Regions from separate parts of the Micromonospora sp. NPDC004336 genome, predicted to be linked through region 2. Evidence: riboswitches for the same ligand, from Rfam matches in the RefSeq annotation. Region 2 holds a riboswitch; the other holds the start of a gene.
The links. Region 2 has a riboswitch for ZMP and ZTP ahead of ACWENR_RS21545 (glycine hydroxymethyltransferase). Riboswitches for the same ligand answer to the same signal wherever they lie in the genome.
Positions count from the first base shown of each region.

Region 1: linked by a shared signal. The riboswitch ahead of ACWENR_RS22170 (bifunctional 5,10-methylenetetrahydrofolate dehydrogenase/5,10-methenyltetrahydrofolate cyclohydrolase) and the one ahead of ACWENR_RS21545 (glycine hydroxymethyltransferase) in region 2 are both predicted to bind ZMP and ZTP.

Region 1 is NZ_JBSGDY010000123.1:11,686-18,969, reverse strand. It holds partial or broken gene ACWENR_RS22185 (GNAT family N-acetyltransferase) at 1-408, opposite strand, end outside; gene ACWENR_RS22180 (sulfite exporter TauE/SafE family protein) at 509-1,285, opposite strand; gene ACWENR_RS22175 (endonuclease/exonuclease/phosphatase family protein) at 1,530-2,309, shown strand; ZMP/ZTP riboswitch at 2,326-2,410, shown strand; gene ACWENR_RS22170 (bifunctional 5,10-methylenetetrahydrofolate dehydrogenase/5,10-methenyltetrahydrofolate cyclohydrolase) at 2,426-3,292, shown strand; gene ACWENR_RS22165 (hypothetical protein) at 3,420-5,135, shown strand; gene ACWENR_RS22160 (epoxide hydrolase family protein) at 5,401-6,507, shown strand; gene ACWENR_RS22155 (hypothetical protein) at 6,588-7,284, opposite strand, start outside.
Region 2 is NZ_JBSGDY010000116.1:1,674-19,198, reverse strand. It holds gene ACWENR_RS21605 (alpha-ketoacid dehydrogenase subunit beta) at 1-362, opposite strand, end outside; gene pdhA (pyruvate dehydrogenase (acetyl-transferring) E1 component subunit alpha) at 362-1,525, opposite strand; gene ACWENR_RS21595 (Lrp/AsnC family transcriptional regulator) at 1,631-2,137, shown strand; gene ACWENR_RS21590 (DNA polymerase domain-containing protein) at 2,319-3,290, opposite strand; gene ACWENR_RS21585 (hypothetical protein) at 3,543-3,869, opposite strand; gene ACWENR_RS21580 (hypothetical protein) at 4,002-4,232, opposite strand; gene ACWENR_RS21575 (hypothetical protein) at 4,348-4,821, shown strand; gene ACWENR_RS21570 (histidine phosphatase family protein) at 4,889-5,620, shown strand; gene ACWENR_RS21565 (NAD(P)H-hydrate dehydratase) at 5,604-6,473, shown strand; gene ACWENR_RS21560 (S8 family peptidase) at 6,620-8,107, shown strand; gene ACWENR_RS21555 (hemerythrin domain-containing protein) at 8,222-8,722, shown strand; gene ACWENR_RS21550 (metallophosphoesterase family protein) at 8,765-9,616, opposite strand; ZMP/ZTP riboswitch at 10,730-10,819, shown strand; gene ACWENR_RS21545 (glycine hydroxymethyltransferase) at 10,837-12,276, shown strand; gene araB (ribulokinase) at 12,532-14,202, opposite strand; gene ACWENR_RS21535 (hypothetical protein) at 14,322-14,582, opposite strand; gene ACWENR_RS21530 (aminotransferase-like domain-containing protein) at 14,650-16,032, opposite strand; gene ACWENR_RS21525 (alpha-hydroxy acid oxidase) at 15,975-17,108, opposite strand; partial or broken gene ACWENR_RS21520 (alpha/beta hydrolase) at 17,203-17,525, opposite strand, start outside.

The sequences.
Region 1 (7,284 bases), on a different contig from region 2:
CAGGTCGGCCGCGCCCAACACCGCGCCCGCCGGCTCGGTCGCCGCCAGCCGGGCCGGTTGCGTCAGCGCCATCTTCAGGTGCGGGCCGGCCGGCCGCATCCGGAACGCCGAGGCCAGCGCCGGCTCGCACCCGGGGGACAGGTGCGCCCACAGCCGCGCCGGCAGCACCGGCGCCAGCTCACGCAGCAGCTCCGCCAGCTCCGTCACCCGCGGCGGCGCCGCGAACGCCAGCAGCGTCGGCGGGTCCGCGCCGTGGTACAGCAGCGCCACCTCCTGCCCGCGCCGGAACCAGGTGGTGTACGGCCAGAAGAAGTCGTCCAGATCGCCCAGCTGGTAGGCGTGCAGCACCGGGTCGCGCCCCAGCAGCCCGGCGAGGACGGCTCGGTCGTGTTCGGCGCGCACCGGCATCCGCCGATGATCACACACCGGCCGTCGCGGCGACGCCCGGGTGCACGTCGGCCCGGCCGGCGCCGCGACGCCGAAGCAGTCGGCCCGGCCGGCGCGGCGGTCAGGTCGACGCCACCCACTGGTCGTAGCCGAGCTTGCCGACCAGCGCCAACACCACCACCAACAGCACGATCCGCACGAAGCCGGAGCCGCGCCGCAGCGCCATCCGCGCCCCGAGCACGGCCCCGGCGATGTTGCACACCGCCATCGCCGCACCCAGCAGCCACCACACGTGCCCCGTCGCCGCGAACACCACCAGCGCCCCCAGGTTCGTGCCCGCGTTCACCATCTTCGCCATCGCCGAGCCGTGCACGAAGTCCGCACCCACCAGCGCGGTGAACGCCAGCACCAGGAACGTCCCCGTACCCGGCCCGATGAGCCCGTCGTACAGCGCGATGCCCACGCCGGCGACCGCGACCACCGCCGCCATCCGCCGCCGGGTCCGCCGCTGCGGCTGCGCCACCACCCCGAGCTGCGGGCGCAGCACCACGAACACCACCACCGACACCAGCACCGCCAGCACCACCGGCCGGTACGCCGACGCCGGCACCGACCCCGCCAGCGCCGCCCCCAGCCCGGCGCAGCACACCGCCAGCCCCGCCGACGGGCCCGCCACCGCCCAGTCGATCTTCGTACGTCGCGCGTACGTCACCGCCGCCGTCGTCGTGCCCGCGATGGCCGCCAGCTTGTTCGTGCCCAACGCCGACGCCACCGGCATCCCCGGCGCCGCCACCAGCAACGCCGGCAGCAGCAACAGGCCGCCACCTCCCACCACGGCATCGATCCACCCCGCCACGGCGGCAGCGGCGAGCAGGGTGGTCAGCGAAAGGGGGTCCACGGCCGGCAATTCTTCCCACCGCCGGCCGCCCCGCGAGACCACGTGTGGCCAGCCTCACCAGCGCCCCGCCCCACCGGCCCGGCCGCACGCGCCGCTCCCGGACCCACCCGACCGACCCGGCTCACCGGCCCCGCCGGCGACGCAGCCACACCCCCGCCGCGCCCACCGCCACGAAGAGCACCATCGAACACCACAACGCCTTCCACACCCGGCAACCCTCCCACGGCGACGTAGGGTGCAAAGCGTGCGCCTGGCCACCTTCAACCTGCTGCACGGCCGGTCCCTCACCGACGGCCTCGTCGACCCCGACCGGCTCACCGCCGCCGTCACCGCCCTCGACGCCGACGTCCTCGCCCTGCAGGAGGTCGACCGCGACCAGAGCCGCAGCGGCAGACTCGACCTGACCGCCATCGCCGCCCGCGCCCTCGGCGCCGGCGAACACCGCTTCGCCGCCGCCGTCGTCGGCACCCCCGGCGAACAGTTCCGCCCCCTGCGCCACGACGACGACGGGCACGGCGAACCCTGCTACGGCATCGGCCTCGTCACCCGCTACCGCGTCCGCACCTGGCAGGTCACCCGGCTGCGTCCCGCCCCCGTACGCTCACCCGTCTACGTCCCCGGGCCCGGCGGCGGCCTCACCCTCCTGCACGACGAACCCCGCGTCGTGCTCGCCGCCGTCCTCGACACCCCCCACGGGCAGCTCACCGTCGCCGCCACCCACCTCTCCTTCGTCCCCGGCTGGAACGCCCACCAACTCCGCCAGACCGTCCGCGCCCTGCGCGCCCTGCCCGCGCCCCGCGTCCTCCTCGGCGACCTGAACCTCCCCGCCGGCCCCGCCCGCCTCCTCACCGGCTGGCGCCCCCTCGGCCGCCGCCCCACCTACCCCGCCGGGCAGCCCCGCGTCCAGCTCGACCACGTCCTCGCCGACCGCCACGGCCTCGACCGCCTCCCGCCCGTCACCGCCGTACGCACACCCCTGTCCACCATCTCCGACCACCGGCCCCTCCTGGTCGACCTCGGCTGAGCGTCCTGTGGCAAGCTGAACCCGACGCGACTGGCGGCCAGGGGATGGCGACAACCATCGGGGAGCTCCACCAGCGCAGGTCGACCGCCTGGGCCTGCGCTGACGACAGGAGCACCATGCCCACCGCCCGACTCCTGCCCGGCGCCCCCGTGGCCGAACGCATCCTCACCGACGTCGCCGCCGGCGTCACCGCCCTGCGCGCCGCCGGGACCACCCCCAGCCTCGCCACCATCCTCGTCGGCGACGACGACGCCAGCGCCGGCTACATCCGCATCAAGCAGCGCCAGGCCGCCGAACTCGGCTTCGACTCACCCCACGTCCACCTGCCCGCCACCGCCACCCAGGCCGACCTGCACCGCGTCATCGCCGAGTTCAACACCGCACCCGACGTGCACGGCCTGCTCATCCAGCACCCCATCCCCGGCCACCTCGACTACGACCGGGCCCTGCAGACCATGGACCCCGACCTCGACGTCGACGGCATGCACCCGCTCAACATGGGCCGGCTCGCCCTCGGCCTGCCCGGGCCGCTGCCCTGCACCCCCGCCGGCATCGAAGCGCTCCTCGCCTTCCACGACGTCCCCGTCGCCGGCCGCGACGTCGTCATCCTCGGCCGCGGCGCCACCCTCGGCCGCCCCCTGGCCCTGCTGCTCACCCAGAAGCGCCCCACCGCCAACGCCGCCGTCACCGTCGTGCACACCGGCGTACCCGACTGGGCCACCCACACCCGCCGCGCCGACATCCTCATCGCCGCCGCCGGCGTACCCGGCATCATCCGGCCCGAACACGTCCGCCCCGGCGCGGTCGTCGTCGGCGGCGGCGTGCGCTACGAAGGCCGACGCCTGCTGCCCGACGTCGACGAGTCCTGCGCCGACGTCGCCGGCGCCATCACCCCGCGCGTCGGGGGAGTGGGCCCCACCACCGTCGCCATGCTCTTCCGCAACGCCCTCGACGCCGCCCGACGCGCCACCGGCCACGCCTGACCCCGCACCCCGACCACCCACACACCGCGCCCCGGTCGGCCTCGTCGGGCCCGACCGGGCCGGCCACGACAGGAGGCGGCGGCCCGCGTCGCGGACGTTGTCGGAGGCCCTCCCTACGATGCCCGCAATGAGCGCAACCGTGGTGGCGCGCGTCCGCCAGACCCTCGCCCGATTCGCCGCCGACGACGTCCCGCCCATGCCGCCCGCCGAGCGGGCGGCATGGGCGCACGCGCTGGCCGACGACACGGAACCGGCCGCCACCGACCAGCTGGTGGCCGCGTTGCGCGCCGGCGAGACCACACCGGACACGCTGCTGGCAGCGGCCCACCGGCTCACCGGCACGCCCGCGCGAGCCGTGGTGACCGCGGCCATCGACGCCGGCCGCGTCAACGCACGCTCCTACGACTCGTCCCAGACCCCGCCGGCCGCCGGCGAGTTCGCCCGCGTCGCGGCCGGCTGCGCCGAGGCCGAGGACGCGCTGCTGCGGGCGGTCCTCGTGACCCACCCGTACGAGGACCGGCCCGGCAGCGTCCCCCACCGCAACCGGACACGCCGCATCGCCGCAGTCCTCGCGGTGCTGTCCGACGCCCACCGCGACGACACGGACCGGTTGGTGCACTGGGCACGGATCCTCGGCGACGCCGACCGCCCCCGCCTCGCCGGCGCCGCCAGCCTGCTGGCACCCCTGGGGCTGGCCGAGATCGACCGGCGCTGCGGCCCGTTGGACGACGGCATGCCCGAGGCCGAGTCGGTGCCGCTGGTACGCGCCCTCGCGCAGGCCGGCCGCGCTGGAGAGGCCCTGGAACTCGCGGCACGACTACACCCGCACGACCGGCAGGAGGCGCTGGTCGCCGCGGCGCGGGCGGTGACCGGGGCGCGCGACGCACGGGCCGTGGTGGCCGCGTTCCGCGCCTGCCCGAAGGGCGGCCGCGACCGCGACCGGCAGGTGGCCTACCGGCACCGCTTCGCCCGGGTGCTGCTCGCCTGCGGCCGGGTCGACGACGCCCTGGCCGAGCTGTCCCGCATGCGCGACTGCCGCACGTCCGGGTTCGGGCCGGCTCCGCTCGCGTCCGAGCTCACGCGGTGGCTCGACCAGCGGCCGGACGAGGCCACCGGGCAGCGCCTGCGGGCCGTGCTCGACGTGCTGGAGAGCCCGCACGTCATCCCGCAGGAACTCGCCCCGTGCGTCGCACCGGTGCTCCACCGGGTGTTCGTGCTCGCCGACCCGGCGCTGCGCACGGAGATCATCGACGCCCGCGCGGCCGGGCTACGGGCGCGGCTACAGCCCGGGGACCGGGCGCTCGTCGACGCCGGGCTCGCGGCCGGGCTGGCCGCCGTCGGCCGCGTCGACGAGGCGACGTCGTTCCTGCGCGACGCGGTGCGCACGGCGCAGCACGGCCGGCGGCTGTTCTTCAGGGCGTGGCCACTGTTCGAGGCGGCCGCGGAGGCCGACCTGGCCGACCGGGACCCCGACCTGTTCGCGGAGGTCGTCGGCACGCTGGCGGCGCGGGCGTCGTACGGGCCCCCGGTGAGCACCGCCGTCGCCGTACGGCTCGGTCCGGCCGGCCGCGCCGCCACCGCGCGGCTGCTCGACCGGTTCCCCCCGGAACACGCCGGCGACTGGGCCGGCTGGCTCGCCGCCGCCGCGGCCGCCACCGGTGACCTCGGCGCGCTTCTCGCGCTGCTGGACGTCGCGGCCGACGCGGCATCCGCCCGGACGGCCGGCCGGGGGATCGCCACGGTCCTGGCCCGGCGGGGCGACCTGGCCGACGCCCGCGCCGTGGCCGACGCGTGCGGCCTGCGCAACGACCTACCGGCCGGCGCGGCGCCCCACGTGGGGTGAGGATCGTCCCGGTCCGCACCGCGACCACCGGTGGGCGCGGTGCGGCCGGACGCGGGCGGGGGAGGGTACCGGCCACGCGCGCCGCGCGACGGTAGGAGGCGACGGGCCGCCGGCAGGGCCCTCCTACCGCGACAGCCCGCGTTCGTCGACGCGCCGGGTCGCGCTGCCCCTGAAGAGCACGACATTCCGTTGGCTAAACCAACGATCGTGATAACGTTGGTCGCACCAACAATCCGGTGTCACGCAAACCCCGGGAGCCCTCACCATGATCAAGCCGTTCCGCATCGACATCCCCCAAGCCGACCTCGACGACCTCACCGACCGACTCTCCCGCACCCGCTGGCCCAACGAGGTCACCGACGCCGGCTGGGACTACGGCTTCCCACTCACCCGACTCAAGGAACTCGCCGAACACTGGCGCACCACCTACGACTGGCGCACACACGAAGCCACACTCAACGAACTCCCACACTTCACCACCGAGATCGACGGCCAGAACATCCACTTCGTCCACGTCCGATCCGCCAACCCGGAAGCACTCGCCCTCGTCCTCACCCACGGCTGGCCCGGCTCGTTCCTGGAGTTCCTCGACGTCATCGAACCCCTCTCACGCGACTTCCACCTCGTCATCCCCTCCATCCCCGGCTACGGCTTCTCCGGCCCCACCCACGAACGCGGCTGGGACACCGTCCGAATCGCACACGCCTGGGCCGAACTGATGCGCCGCCTCGGCTACGAGCACTACGGCGCACAGGGCGGCGACTTCGGCTCCGGCATCTCCCTCGCCCTCGGCGCGATCGCACCCCAAAACGTCGTCGGAGTACACGTCAACTACCTGCCCACCCGACCCGACCCGGACGCCGACATCCCACTGTCCCCAACAGACGAAGCCCGCCTCGACAAGATCCGCCACCTGATGGCGAACCGCCCGCCCTACCAGACCCTCCAGGCCACCACCCCACAGACCATCGGCTACGCGCTCACCGACTCACCGGTCGGCCAACTGGCCTGGATCGCCGAACGCTTCGCCCACTGGACCGACCCACGCTCCCAGATCAGCGACGACCGCATCCTCACCGACATCTCCCTGTACTGGCTCACCGCCACCGCCGCCTCCGCCGCCCGACTGCACCGCGAGGCCCCCCGCCGAACCCAACCCTGCACGACGCCCGTCGGCGTCGCGGTGTTCGCACACGACATCACCCAGCCGGTACGACCACTGGCCGAGCGGCTCTACGACATCAGACACTGGTCCGAATTCGCACACGGCGGCCACTTCGCCGCGATGGAGGTGCCCGACCTGCTCGCCGAGGACATCCGGACCTTCTTCCGCACCCACACCGAGCACCACCAGCCGACCACCACCCGCTAACAGACGACACGGGCCGCGAACGCCCGGCACCCCGAAGCGTTCGCGGCCCGCCAGCCACCCACCACCACGACAACCCACCCTCACCGCACCACCATCCGCTCCACCGCCGCACACCACCCCGGCAGAAACGCCAACACCTCGTCCGCCCGCCGCCGCCGCGCCGCCACCGACAACACCCCCAGATCCGCCACCGCCGCCTCGAACGACGGCGCCAACTCCACACCCCGCCCCGGCGCGTCCACCGTCAGCACCGCGTGACACCGCGCATACGTCGCCACGATCCAGAACATCGCCTCCCGATGCCACCCCGACGCCACCAACGCGGCACTACCGTCCACCACCACCGGCCGCGCCACCGCCGTGATGTCCGCACTGAAGGCGAACCGCGTCCGCGCCACCCCCGCCGCCACGTCGAACGTCCGCGCCAACCCCGCCAGATGCTCCGCCACCCGCCCCGCCGACACCCCACCGCCGTCCAACAACCCCAGCACCGCCCCATAACGGTCCGCCATCCCGTACGCCGCCAACACCTCCCGCGCCACCACGTACCGCCGCCGCACCGTCGGCTCCACCAGCCCCGCCACCAGCGGCAACACCGCCGTCAACGACGTCGGGAACAACCACGCCGTCACCTGATCGTGCAACGGACCCGACACCGGAAGCCCCCGCAACCCCGCCTCGATCCGCGCCCGCAACCCCGCCAACCGACGCCGCACCCACACCGGATCGGCGAACCCCGCCGACACCTCCGCCCCCAACCGCGCCAACCGGCCCGTC
Region 2 (17,525 bases):
CCGGCGTAGGGCACCCGGATCACGATCGGCACGCTCAGCGCGCCACGGGTGCGGTTGCGCAGCTTCGCCACGTGCGAGGCGATCTGCTCGAACGCCGGGTACGCGAACGCGTCGAACTGCATCTCGACCACCGGGCGCAGCCCGGACATGGCCAGGCCGACGGCGAAGCCGACGATGCCGGCCTCGGCGAGCGGGGTGTCGAAGCAGCGCTTGTCGCCGAAGCGGGCCTGGAGGCCGTCGGTGATCCGGAAGACGCCGCCGAGCGCCCCCACGTCCTCGCCGAAGACGAGCACCCGGTCGTCGTCGAGCATCGCGTCGGCGAGCGCGGCGTTGAGCGCCTTTGCCATGGTCAGGGCGGCCATCAGCGCTCACTCTCCTCGTCCGCGGCGGCCAGCTCGGCGCGGACCTGCTCGCGCTGCTCGACCAACTGTGGGGTGGGCTCGGCGTAGACGTGGTCGAAGAGGCTCATCGGGTCGACCGCCGGCTGCGCGTTCATCCGGGTGCGCAGGTCGGCCGCGTACGCCTCGGCCTCCTCGGCGACGGCGGCGACGCCCGCGTCGTCGAGCGCGCCGCGCGAGCGCAGGTACGCCTCCAGGCGGGCCACCGGGTCGCGGTCCCGCCACGCCTCCACCTCGGCGCCGTCGCGGTAACGGGTGGCGTCGTCGGCGTTGGTGTGCGGCTCCATCCGGTAGGTGTGCGCCTCGACCAGGAACGGGCCCCTGCCGGCGCGGGCGTGTTCGACCGCGCGGGTGAGCACCGCGAGGACGGCCACCGGGTCGTTGCCGTCGACCTGCTCGCTGGGCACGCCGTAGCCGACGCCCTTGTACGCCAGCGACGGGGCGGCGGTCTGCCGGGACAGCGGGACGCTGATCGCGTACCGGTTGTTCTGCACGAAGTAGACGACCGGGGCCTTGAACACGGCGGCGAAGTTGACGCCCTCGTGGAAGTCGCCCTCGCTGGTGGCACCGTCGCCGATGAACGCCAGCGCGACGCTGTCCCGCCCCTGGTATGCCTCGCCGTAGGCCAGCCCGGCGGCGTGCACGCACTGCGTCGCCAGCGGGGTGCACTGCGGGGCGGTGCGCCGGGCGGCGGGGTCGTACCCGCAGTGCCAGTCGCCGCGCAGCAGCGTCAGCACCTCGACCGGGTCGATGCCCCGGGAGACCAGCGCCATGGACTCCCGGTAGGTCGGGAAGACCCAGTCGTCGTCGCGCAGCGCGAGGATCGCGCCGACCTGGCAGGCCTCCTGGCCGCGCGAGGACGGGTAGACCGCCAGCCGGCCCTGCTTGGTCAGGGCGGTGGCCTGGACGTCGAAGCGACGCCCGATCACCATCCGCCGGTACATCTCGGCGAGCGCCTCGACGGGCGGCTCGGGGTAGTCGGCGGGGGCGGGCAGCGGCGTACCGGTGGGATCGAGCAGGCGGATCGGCTCGGTGGCCGGCAGCAGCGGCTTCGCCGGGTCGGGCGGGGTGGCCTTCCGGCGGCTGCGCGGGGATGCCCTGCGGACCGCCTCGGGTGTGGTCGTCACGGCGGGACCTCCTGGGACGTGTGGTGGGCCTATGCTCCTGCCGTCGGATGATTGACTCAAGATCCATGACAAACGCGGGACGGATGGCATTCGGATGGCACCCAGATGAGCCAGGAATCCGGGCCGGTCGGGGAGCCGGCGGCCGGAACGGGACGTTCGGCCCGTCCCCTCGACGAGGTCGACCGGCGCATCCTCGACGAACTGGTCCGCGACGGCCGCACCTCCGTGCGCACCCTCGCCGAGCGGATCCACATCTCCCGCACCAACGCGTACGCCCGGGTGGAACGGCTGCTGCGCGACGGGGTGATCACCGGCTTCCGGGCGCAGGTCGCACCCGAGGCGGCGGGCCTGGGCACCTCGGCGTACGTCGCGTTGAAGATCGAGCAGAACACGTGGCGGGAGGTGTCGGCGGAGCTGGCCCGGGTGCGCTACATCGAGCACGCCGCGCTGCTCGGCGGCGACCACGACGTGCTGGCCCTGGTCCGGGCACCGGACAACGCGACCCTGCGGGACGTGGTGCTGGGCCGGGTGCAGAGCATCGCCGGGGTGCTGTCGACCCGCACGTGGCTGGTCTTCGACGAGTTCGACGGCGAGCGCAGCCCCTGGGAGTGAGCCGCACGACCGCCGTGAGCCGGGCCGGCGCGGCCGGGCCGCCGTGGGTCCGGGTCGCCGTGGGCCGGGCCGGCGTCGGTCGGGCCGGCGTCGGTCGGGCCGGCGTCGGCCGGGCCGGCGGGCGGGTCGGTGGTGGGCCGGGCGCCGGCGTGGGCCGGCGGCCGCGTCAGCGCCGGCGGGCTCAGCGCTCCGGCGGGGCCTCCAGCCCCTCGCGGTCGGCCCGCTCCAGCAGCGGCTCCAGGGAGAAGCGCCGCCCGTCGAGGCCCGCGTGGGGGTCGCCGCGCTCGGCGAAGCGGGCCGGCATCGTGGTGACGTCGAAGTCCTCCGGCCGCACGTCGTCCAGCTCGGACCAGACCAGCGGCGCGGAGACCAGGGCCTTCGGGGTCGGGCGGATGGAGTACGCCGAGGCCATCGTGTGGTCCCGGGACATCTGGTTGTAGTCGATGAAGACCGGGCGGTCCCGCTGCTCCCGCCACCAGGTGGTGGTGACCAGGTCCGGCAGCCGGCGTTGCAGCTCGCGGCCCAGCGCCAGCACCGCCCGCCGGCAGTCGCCGAAACTCCACCGGGGCTCGATCGAAAGGTAGATGTGCAGGCCCCGCCCGCCGGTGGTCTTCGGGTAGCCGGTCAGGCCCAGCTCGTCGAGGAACGCGCGCACCTCGTGGGCGACCGGCACCACCTGGTCGAAGCCCACCCCGGGCATCGGGTCGAGGTCGATCCGCAGCTGGTCGGGGCGCTCGACGTCGGCGGCGGAGACCGGCCACGGGTGGAACCGCAGCGTGCCGAGGTTGGCCGCCCAGATCACCACGGCCAGCTCGCTCGGCGCGACCTCGTCGGCCGTACGCCCGCTCGGGAACGTGATGTGCGCGGTGCGCACCCACTCGGGCGCGCCCGCCGGCAGCCGCTTCTGGTAGAAGGCGTCGCCCCGGTTGTCCTGCCGGGTGCCGATCTTCGCACCCTCGAAGACGCCGCGCGGCCACCGCTCCAGCATCGTCGGCCGGTCTCGCAGGGCGCGCAGGATGCCGTCGCCGACGGCGAGGAAATAGCGCACCACGTCCAGCTTGGTCAGCCCCAGCTCGGGAAAGTAGGGCTTGTCCGGACTGGAGACGCGGACGACCCGCTCCCCCACCGTGATCTCCTCGGCCGCCGTCGCCACGACTCACACCGTAGCGGCGACCGGCCGGCGCCGGGAGGCAGCGCGCCGGGCCCGGGCCGGGCGGCGAACAGGCCGGGCGACGAAGGGGCCGGGCGACAAGGGACCGGGTCGTCGGGCGGCGAGAGACGATCGGCCGAGCGCCCGGGTGCGGTGGCCGGTCGAGCAGCCGGGTAGCGGGCGGCCACCCGGGGGGTGACGGCGGCCACCGCTGCCCCCGATCGCGGCTGGCCGGCCGCGAGGCGAACGGGTCGCTCAGGCGATCAGCGCGATGCCGAGGGCCGCCAGCGGCAGGCCGACGAAGAGGAAGACCCCGACGCCGGTCAGCACCCGCCCGCCGCCCCCGCTCTCCCGCTCGGGTGCGAGCCCGAAGATGCTCCGGGCGTCGAGCATGCCCATCCGGCTCAGGGTCAGGTCGCTGGTCACGCCGAGCAGGGCGCCGACGACCACGAGCACGACGCCGAACCGGTGGAGGAAGTCACCACCCGCGACCGCCATCCAGATCCCCGCCGAGACCGCGGCCACGACGAGCGCGATCACGAACAGCACGAGCGCCTCGCGCAGACCCCTGATGACCGTCATCGGCAGCTCCATCCGTGTGACCCGGATGGACCATTGTCCATGTCGACGGCGGTCCGCGCCGTCCCGCGCGCCGGTCGTACGCGCGGGGGCCGGCGGCCAGATCCCGGCCGCCCGGCCCCCGCCGGCCCGCGATCAGCTCATGTCCTCCTGGAGGCGCGCCAGGAGCATCTTCTTGCCCTGCTCGCCCGCCTTGCGGTTGTTCTCCTGCATCTTCCGGAACCAGGTGGCGAGTTCCGTGTCGCCCCGCGCGTCCGCGTCGGCGATGTACGTGTCCAACTTCCAGATGTGCTTCAACGACATCTGCAGCACGTGGATCAGGTCGTAGTTCTGATCCTTCACCGGGCTGATCTGTTCCTTCGTCATGGTCGCCACGGACTACCTCCCCAACTCGCTGTTCGGTGGCGGCAGCGCTTACCCGGCCTGCCCCCGTTCACGCCCGGCCGCAGGACTACCATCCGGCGAAGCCAAGGGGGCGTTCATGCGCGGACGAACGGCGTACGCGGTGCTGGTGCTGGTGGCTGTCGCCGCCGGCTGCGGGGGCGGGTCGCCGCCGCCCACCAGCGCCGACGTGACCGGTGCCTGGTGCGGCCCGGAACGGGACCTGCTCACCCTCGACGCGGCCGGTGGATTCACCGTCACCGACATTTCCGCCCCGCTGATCGACGAGGTCCTGTACGACGAGGACTTCGTGCCGGGCTACCGGCGGAAGACCGAGCACGGGGGCGCGGTGCCGCAGCACGGCGCCGGCCGATGGCGCGTCTTCGTGGACCGCGGCGACATGTTCCAGGCCCGCCGCGACCACGTCGTGCTCGACTGGGTGACCTTCGAGTCGACCACGGTCGACGAAGAGCTGGAGCTGACGATGGCCGGGGAGGGCAGGGGCCTGGTGCTTGGCGTCGAGCGCGTCGAGTCCGGCTTCACCACCCTCTTCGCCCGCTGCCCGGCAGCCTGAGCGTTCCGCCCGGTGCCCGCACGAGTGGCGCGGTTATCCGCGCCGGGCCCCGGGTAGGGGTTGCCGCATGGCGGAACTGGCAGCGCTCTGGATCGTCCGGCACGGCGAGAGCACGGCGAACGTGGCGGCCACGGCGGCCGAGGCGTCCGGCGCCGAGCTGATCGACCTGACCCACCGGGACGCGGACGTGCCGCTGAGCCCGACCGGCGAGGAGCAGGCGCGGGCCACGGCGCGGTGGCTGGCCGGCCTGCCCGAGGGCCGCCGGCCGGACGTCGCGGTGGTGTCGCCGTACCTGCGGGCGGTGCAGACCGCCGAGCTGGCCCTGGCCGGCACCGGAATCCCACTCAGCCGGGACGAGCGGCTACGCGACCGGGAACTCGGCATCCTCGACGGGCTGACCGGGCACGGGGTACGCCGCCGCCACCCGGACGAGGCGCGGCGCCGGGACCGGCTCGGCAAGTTCTACTACCGGCCGCCGGGCGGCGAGTCCTGGACGGACGTGGCGCTGCGCCTGCGCGCGCTCCTGGGCGACCTGCGCCGCGACCACGAGGGCCGCCGGGTGCTGCTGTTCGGCCACGACGCTCTGGTCTTCCTGACCCGTTACCTGGTGGAGGGGCTCACCGAGGCGGAGCTGATGGCGCTGACCCGGGAGCAGGTCATCGCGAACTGCTCCGTCACGGGCTGGTCCGCCGGGCCGGAGGGCCGGCTGACCCCCGACGTGTTCAACGACGTCGGCCACCTGCGGGCGCAGGGTGCCCGGCCGACCAGGGAGGACGAGGTCCATGCCGAACCGGTCTGACACCCGGGTGATCACCCCCGGCCTGCTGCGCGACTGGGCGCTGCCCGTGCCGACCGGCGGCAAGGAGGCACGCGGCACGGTGCTGGTGGTCGGGGGCTCGCGGTTCACCCCGGGCGCGGTGCTGCTCGCCGGCGTGGCGGCGCTGCGGGCCGGGGCGGGCGTGCTGCAACTGGCCGCGGCCGAGTCGACCGCCGCCGCGCTGAGCATCCAGGTGCCCGAGGCGCTGGTGGTGGGCCTGCCCGAGACCGCCGACGGCGCGGTCGCCGGCCGGCCCGGCGAGCTGCTGGCCGACCTGGTGGCCGACGCCGACGTGGTCGCCGTCGGCCCGGGCCTCAAGGACATCGACGAGACGGCGCGCCTGCTGCGCCTCGTCCTCGACGCGGCCGCCCGGGAGACGGCGCTGGTGCTCGACGCGTACGCCCTGGGGGCCCTCAGCCACGCCCCGGACCTGCTGGTCGGCTCCGGGCGGCCGGTGGTGCTGACCCCCAACCTCACCGAGGCCCGGCACCTGCTGGGGCGCGACCCCGGCGACGACCTGGACGCGGACGCGGTCGAGCTGGCCAGCCGGTACGACGCCGTCGTCTCGCTCTACGGCCACATCGCCACCGCCGACGGCCGGAGCTGGCGGGAGGAGAGCGGCGACGCGGGCCTCGGCACGTCCGGCAGCGGGGACGTCCGGGCGGGGCTCCTCGCCGGGCTGCTCTCCCGGGGCGCCGAGCCGGCGCAGGCGGCGTGCTGGGCGGCGTTCGCCCACGCGGTCAGCGGCCAGCGGCTGGTGCCGCGGTACGGCCGGATCGGGTTCCTCGCCCGGGAGCTGCTGGACGAGATCCCCCACACCCTCGCCACCGTCTGACACCTTTTGTCTGACCGAACGGATGTGTGTAACGCCACAGGCCACTCCTACGCTGATCCATCGGAGGCGGGCGTCCCGCCCTCCTCCCGCCGGCCGCTCCCCGCCAGGGGGCGTACCCGGCTGGAAACAGCCCCCTGGGAGTCTGTGTGAAGAACCTCCGTCGCAAGACACTGGCTGCCGCGTCCGCCGTGACGCTCGGTGTCGGCCTCGCCGTCGCCGGCGGGCTGGCTCCGGCGGCGTCGGCCGCCGGCCCGGACACCACGTTCCTGGTGCTCGCCCCTCAGGGCGCCAAGACCGACAAGGCGGCCGCCCGCGTGGCCGCCGCCAAGGGCACCGTGGTGGCCAGCTACGACCAGATCGGCGTGCTCGTCGTCCGGTCGACCAACCCCGACTTCGCCACGGACGTGGCGGGCGCGGGCGTCGACTCGGTGGCGTCCACGGCCGGCCTGGGCACCGCCCTCGAGGAGGGCGAGACCCTGGAGGTCTCGGCGGCCGAGGCGGTCAGCACGACCGCCGACCCGACCAAGGAGCCCCTCTTCGGTCAGCAGTGGGACATGCCGATGATCGACGTCCCGCAGGCCCACGCCGTCAACGCCGGCCGCGCCGACGTGGTCGTGGGCGTGCTGGACAGCGGCATCTCCTCCAGCCACCCCGACCTGGCGAGCCAGATCGCCAAGAACAAGAGCACGTCCTGCGTCGGTGGGGTCTCCGACACCACCGAGTCCGCGTGGAACCCGACCACCTCCGACCACGGCACCCACGTGGCCGGCACCATCGCCGCCGCCGTAAACGGCGTCGGGGTGACCGGTGTCGCCCCGGGCGCCAAGCTGGCCGCCGTGAAGGTCGTCAACGACGACGGCTACATCTTCCCGGAGGCCGCGGTCTGCGGGTTCATGTGGGCCGCCGAGCAGGGCATGCAGGTCACCAACAACAGCTACTACATCGACCCGTGGCAGCTCAACTGCCGCAACGACGCGCGTCAGCGCCCGGTGTGGAAGGCGATCCAGCGGGCCCTGCGCTACTCGCAGAGCAAGGGCGTGCTGCACGTCGCGTCCGCGGGCAACTCCAACTGGGACCTCGCCCACAAGATCACCGACACGGGCAGCCCGAACAACGGCACGCCCGAGGAGCGCGAGAACCTCACCAGCTCCTGCCTCGTCCTTCCCGGCGAGGCGCCGGGCGTGGTGACGGTCTCGGCGGTCGGCCCGACCGGGGAGAAGAGCTACTACTCCTCGTACGGGCAGGGCGTGGTCGAGGTGACGGCGCCGGGTGGCGACACCCGCTTCCGTACGCAGGGCCGCACCTCGACCCCCTCCGACGGCATCCTGTCCACCACCTACAACACCGCCACGAAGACCAACGGCTGGGGCTACAAGCAGGGCACCTCGATGTCCTCGCCGCACGCCGCCGGCGTGGCCGCCCTGGCCGTGTCGGCGCACCCGGGCATGACCCCGGGCCAGCTGTCGGCCTTCCTGGCCAACACCGCCGAGTCGATCCCCTGCCCCGGCGGCGTCTACAACCCGGTGCCGCTGATCGCGGCCGGTCCGAACGCCTACGACGCCACCTGCTCCGGCGGGAAGCGCAACGGGTTCTACGGCGCCGGCATGGTCAACGCGTACAACGTGGTGCGGTAACCACTCGCACTACCCGTGGTGGGGCCCGGCGGCATTCCGCCGGGCCCCACCCGTTTTCGCTGCTCACGGCCGGGGTACGGGAGGAGGCGTCAGACGAGCCGAGGAGGTCAACCGGTGTCCACCGATGCCATCGTCCTGTTGAAAGAGGACCACAAGGAGATGCGCCGCCTGTTCAAGGCCTTCCAGGATGCCGAGGAGGGGCCGGCCGCGAAGCGGCAGAAGCTGGTGAGCGAGATCCTGGAGGCCCTCACGGTGCACACCTACCTCGAGAACGAGGTGATGTACCCGGAGGTCCGCAAGCTCCTGCCCGACCTGGAGGACGACATCCTCGAGTCGTACGAGGAGCACCACGTCGCCGACGTGCTCTGCGCCGAGCTGTTCACCATGGACGCCGACGACGAACGCTTCAACGCCAAGACCACGGTGCTGATCGAGAACGTCCTGCACCACGTCGAGGAGGAGGAGCAGGAGTGGTTCCCCAAGGTGCGCGAGGCGCTCGGCCGTAAGCAGCTCCAGGAGATCGGCGAGCGGATGATCGAGCTGCGCGCCGACGCGCCGCGCAAGCCCACCGACCCCAAGGCGATCAAGAAGTCGCTCGACGCCGTGACGGCCTGATCCGCCCACCTCCGACGGGCCCCGGTGCGCCGGGGCCCGTCGTCATGCCGGGGGCGCGGGCAGGATGCGCCGCAGCGACGGCGGTACGGACCGGGTCCGCCACTCCCTCGGGTAGCCCACCGACACCTCCTCGAACCGCACCCCGTCGTGCCAGGTGGTGCGGGGGATGTGCAGGTGACCGTAGACCACGGCGGCCGCGTCGAAGCGCAGGTGCCAGTCGGCGGTGGCCTCGGTGCCGCACCACTGGGCGAAGATCGGGTAGCGCAGGATCCGGGTCGGCTCGCGCAGCAGCGGCCAGTGGTTGACCAGCACCGTCGGCAGCCCCGGCTCCCGCCCGGCGAGCCGCCGCGCGGTCTCGTCGACCCGGGCGGCGGACCACGCCGACCGGCTCGGGTAGGGATCCGGGTGCAGCAGGAACTCGTCGGTGCAGACGATCCCCGTCCGGTACGCCTCCGCCAGCGCCGCCTCGGTGGTGTCGAACCCCTCCGGGCGCCAGCTGTGGTCGTAGAGCAGGAACAGCGGCGCCACCAGCACCGGCCCGCCCGACCCCCGCCACACCGGGTACGGGTCCTCCGGGGTCAGCACGCCCAGCCGCCGGCACAGGTCGACGAGATGCGCGTAACGCGCCACCCCACGCAGCGTCACCGGGTCGGCCGGCGGCGTCCACAGCTCGTGGTTGCCCGGCGCCCAGACCACCCGCGCGAAGCGCTCACTGAGCAGCCCGAGCGCCCACTCGACGTCGCGGACGGTGTCGCCGACGTCCCCGGCGACGATCAGCCAGTCGTCCGGCGACCCCGGACGCAGCCCCTCCACCACCTCCCGGTTACCCGGGTGCCCCACGTGCAGGTCGCTGATGGCGAGCAGGCTGCCACCCGCGCTCCCATCGGCCGCCATGACCTCGATCCTATTGACCGGCCACCCCCACCGCGAGCCCGCACGCCCCGCCCCCACACGTCTCCGCCCCCGCCCGCCCCGCCCCTCACGGCCCCGTCCCGCGCCCCCGCCCCACATCCCGCGTCCGCGCTCCCACCCCGCGTCCGGCGGGCCCCCGTCCGCGCTCCCGTCCCCGTCCCGCGCCCCCGTCCCCCGCTCCGGTCCCGCGCCCCACGTCCGCACTTGCGCCCCGGGCCTGCGCCCCACGTCCGCGCGACCGCCCCGCGCCCGCACCCCCCGTCCCGCACCCCCGTCCGCACTCCCGCCCCGGGCCCGAACCCGTGTCCCGGACCCGCGCCCCGCGACCGCGCCCCGGTCCCGCGCCCCACGTCCGCACTTGCGCCTCGGGCCCGAACCTGCGCCCTGTGTCCCGGACCCGCGCCCGGCGACCCCGTCCCCGTCCCACGCCCCGCGTTCCGGGCCCCGTCCCACGTCCGCGCTCCCCGTCTCGCGCCTGGGCCCGCGCCCCCAGTCCCACGTCCTGCGTCCCGCGTCCCGCGTCCCGCGCCAAGATCCGCACAACTTCCCTGATGTAGTGGCCTCCTTACGGCTCTGAGGCCACTACATCCCGGATGTTGTGCAGATCTTGAGGAGCAAGCGGTGCCGGCAAGCGGATCTTGATCCGCCGGTGGGGCGGATTGGCGGGATGGACGGGTTGAACGGGACGGGTCGGCGGACGCATCGGGCGGTGGGGTGCGGGAAGCGGGTCCCGAGGAGCAGACGGGCCGGCAGGCGAAGGGGCGAGCACGCGAAGAGGGCGGGGCAGGCCAGTCAAGCGGGGCCGACTGGCGAGAAAGGCGGCCATCGCGAAGGGGGGCCGGGACGGGCCCCGGGAGGCAAGGCAAGCCGGGGTGCCGAGACAAGCCAGGAGTGACCAGGCAAGCCGGGGTGCCGAGACAAGCCAGGAGTGACCAGGCAAGCCGGGGTGCCGAGACAAGCCGAGGATGGCGAGGCAAGCGGGGGCGAGGAAAGCCGGGAGTGACCAGGCAAACGGGGCCCGGCAAGCCGGGAGTGGGGAGGCAAGCCGGGGACTCGAGGCGGGACGGGGGTGTGCCGGGCCGACCCGGTAGGATCGGGCCGGGCCGTGACTGGCGCGTGGGGATGGAGAACCATCGGGAAGCGGTCCCGTCATGAGGACGCATGCCGAGCGCCTGGGCCTTCCGCACGTCACTGGAGGTCGCATGTCGTCGCCGAACGCCGAATCCACCGCCTTCCGCAGCGCCCTCGAGGTGATCCGCGCCGTCGAGCCCCGGGTGGCCGACGCCATCGGCGCCGAGCTCGCCGACCAGCGCGAGTCGCTCAAGCTCATCGCCAGCGAGAACTACGCCTCCCCGGCGACCCTGCTGGCAATGGGCAACTGGTTCAGCGACAAGTACGCCGAGGGCACCGTCGGGCGTCGCTTCTACGCCGGCTGCCAGAACGTGGACACCGTCGAGGCGCTCGCCGCCGAGCACGCCCGGGAGCTGTTCGGCGCGGCCCACGCGTACGTGCAGCCGCACTCCGGCATCGACGCCAACCTGGTCGCCTTCTGGGCGATCCTCGCCGACCGGGTGGAGTCCCCCGCGCTGAAGAAGGCCCAGGCGCGCCACGTCAACGACCTCACCGAGGCGGACTGGTTCGCGCTGCGCCGGGAGCTGGGCAACCAGCGGATGCTCGGCATGTCGCTGGACGCCGGTGGCCACCTCACCCACGGGTTCCGGCCGAACATTTCCGGCAAGATGTTCGACCAGCGCAGCTACGGCACCGACCCGGCCACCGGCCTGGTCGACTACGACAAGGTCGCCGAGGCCGCCCGGGAGTTCAAGCCGCTGATCCTGGTCGCCGGCTACTCGGCGTACCCGCGGAAGGTCAACTTCCGGATCATGCGCGAGATCGCCGACTCCGTCGGCGCCACCTTCATGGTCGACATGGCGCACTTCGCCGGCCTGGTCGCGGGCAAGGTCTTCACCGGCGACTTCGACCCGGTGCCGCACGCGCACATCGTCACCACCACCACGCACAAGTCGCTGCGCGGCCCGCGTGGTGGCATGGTGCTCTGCCAGCCGGAGCTGGCCGACCAGGTCGACCGGGGCTGCCCGATGGTGCTCGGCGGCCCGCTGCCGCACGTGATGGCCGCGAAGGCCGTCGCGCTGGCCGAGGCCCGCCGGCCCGACTTCGCCGACTATGCCCAGCGGATCGTCACCAACGCCCAGGCCCTCGCGGAGGGGCTGCTGCGCCGGGGCGGCAAGCTGGTCACCGGCGGCACCGACAACCACCTGGTGCTCATCGACGTCACCGGCTACGGGCTCACCGGCCGGCAGGCCGAGCAGGCGCTGCTCGACTCGGGCATCGTCACCAACCGCAACTCGGTACCGCAGGACCCGAACGGCGCGTGGTACACCTCCGGCATCCGCATCGGCACCCCGGCGCTGACCACCCGTGGGCTGGGCCCGGCGCAGATGGACGAGACGGCCGAGCTGATCCACACCGTGCTCAGCCAGACCAGGCCGGGCGCGAACGCGGACGGCACCCCGTCCAAGGCCAAGTACGCTCTCGACCCGGCCGTCGCCGACCGGGTGAGCAAGCAGGCCAGCGACCTGCTGGGCGGCTTCCCGCTCTACCCGGCCGTCGACCTGGGCTGACCCGCCGCACGCTCCCCCGGTGTCCCCGCGCGGCCCGCTGCGCGGGGACACCGCCGAACTGACGCCCGGGGGCGCCGCGAGCTGGCGCGGCGGCGCCGCCGGGCTGAACCGGCGCGGCGCTCCCCGCCGCCCCGCCCGGCCCACCGCACGGGGGCATCGCCGAACTGACGCGCGGGGACGCCACGCTGACCCGACGCACACCCCACGACGCCCCCGCCCGACCCGCCACCGCGCTGATGCGGGGAGGCGGCGCCGTCAGCGGGGGCGGGCGCGGTGGCGCAGGGCGCGCAGGCGGTGCAGCACGTCGGTGCCGCCCCGCCCGAAGTGGTCGTGCAGGGCGCGGTACTCGGCGTACAGGTCGTCGTAGGCGGCGGCCCGGGCCGGGTCGGGGTGCCAGGTCTCGCGCCGGCCGGCGCCCATCGCCGCCGAGGCGGCCGGCACGTCCGGGTACGCCCCGGCGGCCGCCGCCGCGTGGATCGCCGCGCCCAGCGCCGCCGGGTGGGCGGAGTCGACCACGTGCAGCGGCCGGCCGAGCACGTCGGCGTAGATCCGCAGCAGCAGCCGGTTCCCGGTCAGTCCGCCGGCCACGGTCAGCTCGTCGACGGCCACCCCCGCGGCGGTGAACGCGTCGACGACGGTCCGGGCGCCGAAGGCGGTCGCCTCCAGCAGCGCCCGCCAGATCTCCTCGGGCCGGGTGGCCAGCGTCAGCCCGACCAGCACGCCGCTCAGCTCGTGGTCCATCAGCACCGACCGGTTGCCGCTGTGCCAGTCCAGCGCCAGCAGCCCGTGTCCGCCCACCGGCTGGGCGGCGGCGAGGTCGTCCAGCAGCTCGTACGGGCTCAGCCCGCGGCGGCGCGCCTCGTCGGCGTAGCCGGCCGGCAGGGCGTTGCGGACGTACCAGGCGAAGATGTCGCCGACCCCGCTCTGCCCCGCCTCGTAGCCCCAGGCTCCGGTGGTGACGCCGCCGTCGACCACGCCGCAGACCCCGGGCACCTCGTGGTAGGCGGCCGCGTTCATGATCAGGCAGGTGGAGGTGCCGAGTACGGCGAGCATCCGGCCCGGCTCGACCGAGCGGGCCGCCGCGGCGGTGACGTGCGCGTCGATGGCGCCGACCGCGACGGCGGTCCCCACCGGCAGGCCGGTCCAGCGGGCGGCCTCGGCGGTCAGCCCGCCGGCCCGGGCGCCGAGGGGCGCGAGCGGCCCGTCGATCCGGGGCAGCAGCCCGTCGAGGCGGGGGTGCAGGGCGCGCAGGAACTCCGCCGACGGGTACCGCCCGTCCTGGCGCAGCCCCTTGTAGCCGGCGGCGGAGACGTTGCGGGTCTCCCGGCCGCAGAGCTGCCAGACCAGCCAGTCCGCCGTCTCGATGAAGCGCTCGGCCCGGTCGAAGACCTCCGGGTCGTCCTCCAGCACCTCCAGCGCCTTGGCGAGCTGCCACTCGGCGGAGACGCGGCCGCCGTAGCGGGGCAGCCACGGCTCGCCGCGCGCGGCGGCGACGTCGTTGATCCGGGCGGCCTGCCGCTGGGCCGCGTGGTGCTTCCACAGCTTCGGGTACGCGTGCGGCCGGCCCGCGAGGTCGGGCAGCTCGCAGAGCGGGGTGCCGTCGGCGCGGGTGGGCAGCACGGTGCAGGAGGTGGCGTCGACGCCGATGCCGAGCACGTCCCCGGGGCGCACCCCGGCGGCGCGCAGCGCGGCGGGCACCGCGACCCGGAGCACCTCGCGGTGGTCGTCGGGGTGCTGCAACGCCCAGTCCGGCGGCAACGGCGTCCCGTCGGGCAGCCGCTCGGTGAGCACCCCGTGCCGGTACTCGTGGACGGCCTCGCCCCGCACGGTCCCGTCGGCGACGTCCACGACGACCGCCCGACCGGAAAGGGTGCCGAAGTCGACCCCGACGACGTGCCGGGGCGCCCCGGCTGCCGGCTGCGCCACCGTTCCTCCTCCCGCCGCAGCCCGCCGGCGCCCGGGGCGGGCGGCCGATCGGCGGCGGCCGGAGGGCAACGCTAACAACACCGCCGAGCAGACGGCGGCCGACGCCCGCGCCGACGAGGTCAGGCGATGGGGCGCTTCAGGTGGTAGCGGTGCACCTCCGTGCTGCCCTGGATGTTGTTCACGTCCTCGGCGGCGGAGACCAGCTCCCAGCCCTCCCGGCCGGCCCGGTTGAGGTGCGCGATCGCGGTGTCGCCGTACGCGGTGATGTCCCGGCGGGACCCGTCCGGGCCGTACCAGATGAAGCTGACATGGAAGTTGCGGCCCTGCCCCTGATAGCGGCGGACCAGCAACGCGTACTCCCAGGCGACCATGGCGTCCATTATGAGTGTCCACCCAGGACGGCGGAACACGGGCAGTCGCGGATTGCCGTGCGGTGAACGCGGTGTGTCATCCCGCGGCCGCGCCCGCCTCCCGTCGGGCCGTCTCGTCGGCCACCAGCTCGGCCAGCCGGTCCAGGCCGAGGTCGATCTGCTCCGGGGTGACCGCGCTGACCGACAGCCGCAGCGCGTCGACCGGGGTGCCGTCGTCGTAGAAGTGCGCCATCGGCGTCCAGAGCAGCCCGTACTCGCGGGCGGAGCGGTGCAGCAGCGCGTCGTCGACGGCGAACGGCACGGTGACCACCACGAAGAACCCGCCCGCGGGCACGTTCCACCGCACCGGCGAGGCGTCGGGCGGAAAGCGCCGGGCCAGGCCGTCGACGAGGTGGCGCAGGTTCCGGCCGTACGCGGCCCGCTCCCGGGCGGTGGCCGCCACCAGGCTGCACCCGTGCTCCAGCAGCGCCCCGCCCACGACCGCCTGGGCGATCGCCGACGTGTTCACCGTGACCATGCTCTTGATCTTGGCGAGCTGGTCGGCGAGCAGGCCCACGCCGCCGTCGGAGCCAGCGACGCGCTGGTCGGCCACCACGTAGCCCACCCGGGCGCCGGGCAGCACGGTCTTGGCGAACGAGCCGAGATAGACCACCCGCCGCGCGGTGTCCAGCGCCTTCAGCGTGGGCAGCCGCCCCGCGTCCCCGGCGGGAAAGAGGCCGTACGGGTTGTCCTCCAGCAGCAGCAGGTCCTCCTCGGCGGCCAGGTCGAGCAGCCGCCGCCGGTCGGCCAGCCCGATGCGCGTCCCCGACGGGTTGGCGAAGTCCGGCATCACGTAGCACGCGCGCGGGCGCAGCCCCGCCGCCCGCGCCCGGCGCACCTGCTCGCGCAGGTCGGCCAGGTCCACCCCGGCCGGGCCGCCGGCCACCGGCCGCACCGGCAGGTCCAGCAGCCGCGCGGCCCCGGTCAGCCCCACGTACGTCGGGGCGACCGCGAGCAGCACGTCCCGCGGACCGGCGCGCAGCGCCCGCAGCACCAGGAACATCGCCTCCTGGCAGCCGACGGTCACCACGATCGACTCCGGGTCGACCGTCACGTCCTCGTCGACGGCGAGGTTGCGGGCGACGAGGTGGTGCACGATGCCCTTGGTGCGGCCGTACTGGAACAGGGTCCGGTGCACCTGCGCCGGGCTCTGCCCGAGGTCGTCGGCGAGGTGCCGGCGGAACGTCTCCAGGTGCCGGTGCAGCGCGGCGGCGTCGAAGAACTCCTCGTACGGCCGGCCGGCCGCCAGCGACACCGCGTCGGGGTAGTGCTGCGCCACCTCGTTGAGGAAGTTCATCGAGTTCAGCGCCGGATCGTCCACCGCCGGATGCAGGTCGGCGACGTGCAGGTCCACCGGGTCGCTCACCGCTGCGCCTCCGTCAGCACGCGCAGCTCGCGCACGGCCGCCGGGTCGGCGCAGCCGGCCAGCGCCAGGGCGTCGCGGAACTCGCCGGCCAGCAGCGCCAGCGCCGCCTGCGCCCCGGCCCGCCCCCCGGCGGCGAGCGCCCAGAGCATCGGCCGGCCGACCAGCACCCCCCGCGCGCCGAGGGCGAGCGCGCGCAGCACGTCGACGCCGCCGCGTACGCCGCTGTCGAGCAGCACCTCGCAGCGGTCGGCCACCGCCGTCACCACCTCGGGCAGCACGGCGGCGGTGGCGGGGGCGCCGTCGAGCTGCCGGCCGCCGTGGTTGGAGACCACCACGGCGTCCGCGCCGGCGGCCGCCGCCAGCTCCGCGTCGCGCGGGTCGAGGACGCCCTTCACCACCAGCGGCAAGGTCGTACGCCCGCGCAGCCAGTCCAGGTCGGCCCAGCTCAGCGCGGGCGCGAAGACCTCGCCGGTGTGCGCGGCGACGGCCGAGACGCCCGGCGTGGCGGCGTGCGCGAGCGCGTCCCGCCCGGCCGGCAGGTTGGCGGCGACGACGTGCGGCGGGATGGCGAAGCCGTTGCGCACGTCGCGCAGCCGCCGGCCCAGGATCGGCACGTCGACGGTGACCATCAGCGCGGCGCAGCCGGCGGCGTGCGCCCGGTCCAGCAGGTCCGCCACGAGGGCCCGGTCCCGCAGCCAGTAGAGCTGGAACCAGACCGTCGCGCCGGTCGCCGCGATCTCCTCGATCGGCACGCTGCTCAGCGTGCTGGCCGCGTACGGCACGCCGGCCGCGCCGGCCGCCGCCGCGAGCGCGGGCTCGCCGTCGGGGTGCACCAGCCGCTGGTACGCCATCGGCGCGACCGCCACCGGCATGGCGCAGGCGGCGCCGAGCAGCCGCGCGTCGGTGCGCGGGGCGTCCACGCCCCGCAGCACCCGGGGCAGCACGGCCACCCGGTCGAGGGCACGCCTGTTGGCCGCGAGGGTGGTCTCCGTGCCGCTGCCGCCGTCGACGAAGTCCCACACGTCGGCGGGGAGCGCCGCCCGGGCCAGCGCGGCGAAGTCGGTCAGGTCGGCGGGCGCCGGCGACTCGCCGACCGCCGCGGCCTGCCGGGGCAGCACCGGGTCAGCCATCGCTGGCCGCCTTCCCCGCCGCGGCGCGGACGGACGCCGGGTGGGGGTCGGCGCTCGCCGCCACGCCCCGGCCCGGGCCCCCGGGCGGTACGCCGAAGCGCTCCCGCAGGAACGCGGCGGCCTGGTCCTGGGCGCGCCGGCCGTCGTCGAACGTACCCGGCATGGCGAAGAAGCCGTGGACCATGCCCGCGTACCGGGTGAGGGTGGTGGGCACGCCCGCCTCGCGCAGCCGGTGGGCGTACCGCTCCCCCTCCGCGCACAGCGGGTCGTGCTCGGCGGTGACCACCAGCGCCGGCGGCAGGCCGCTCAGGTCCTCGGCGAGCAGCGGCGAGGCCAGCGGGTGCGCCGCGTCGGCGGGGTCGGCGAAGTAGTGCTCGCGGTACCAGGCGACCGAGCGGCGGTTGAACAGCAGCGGGT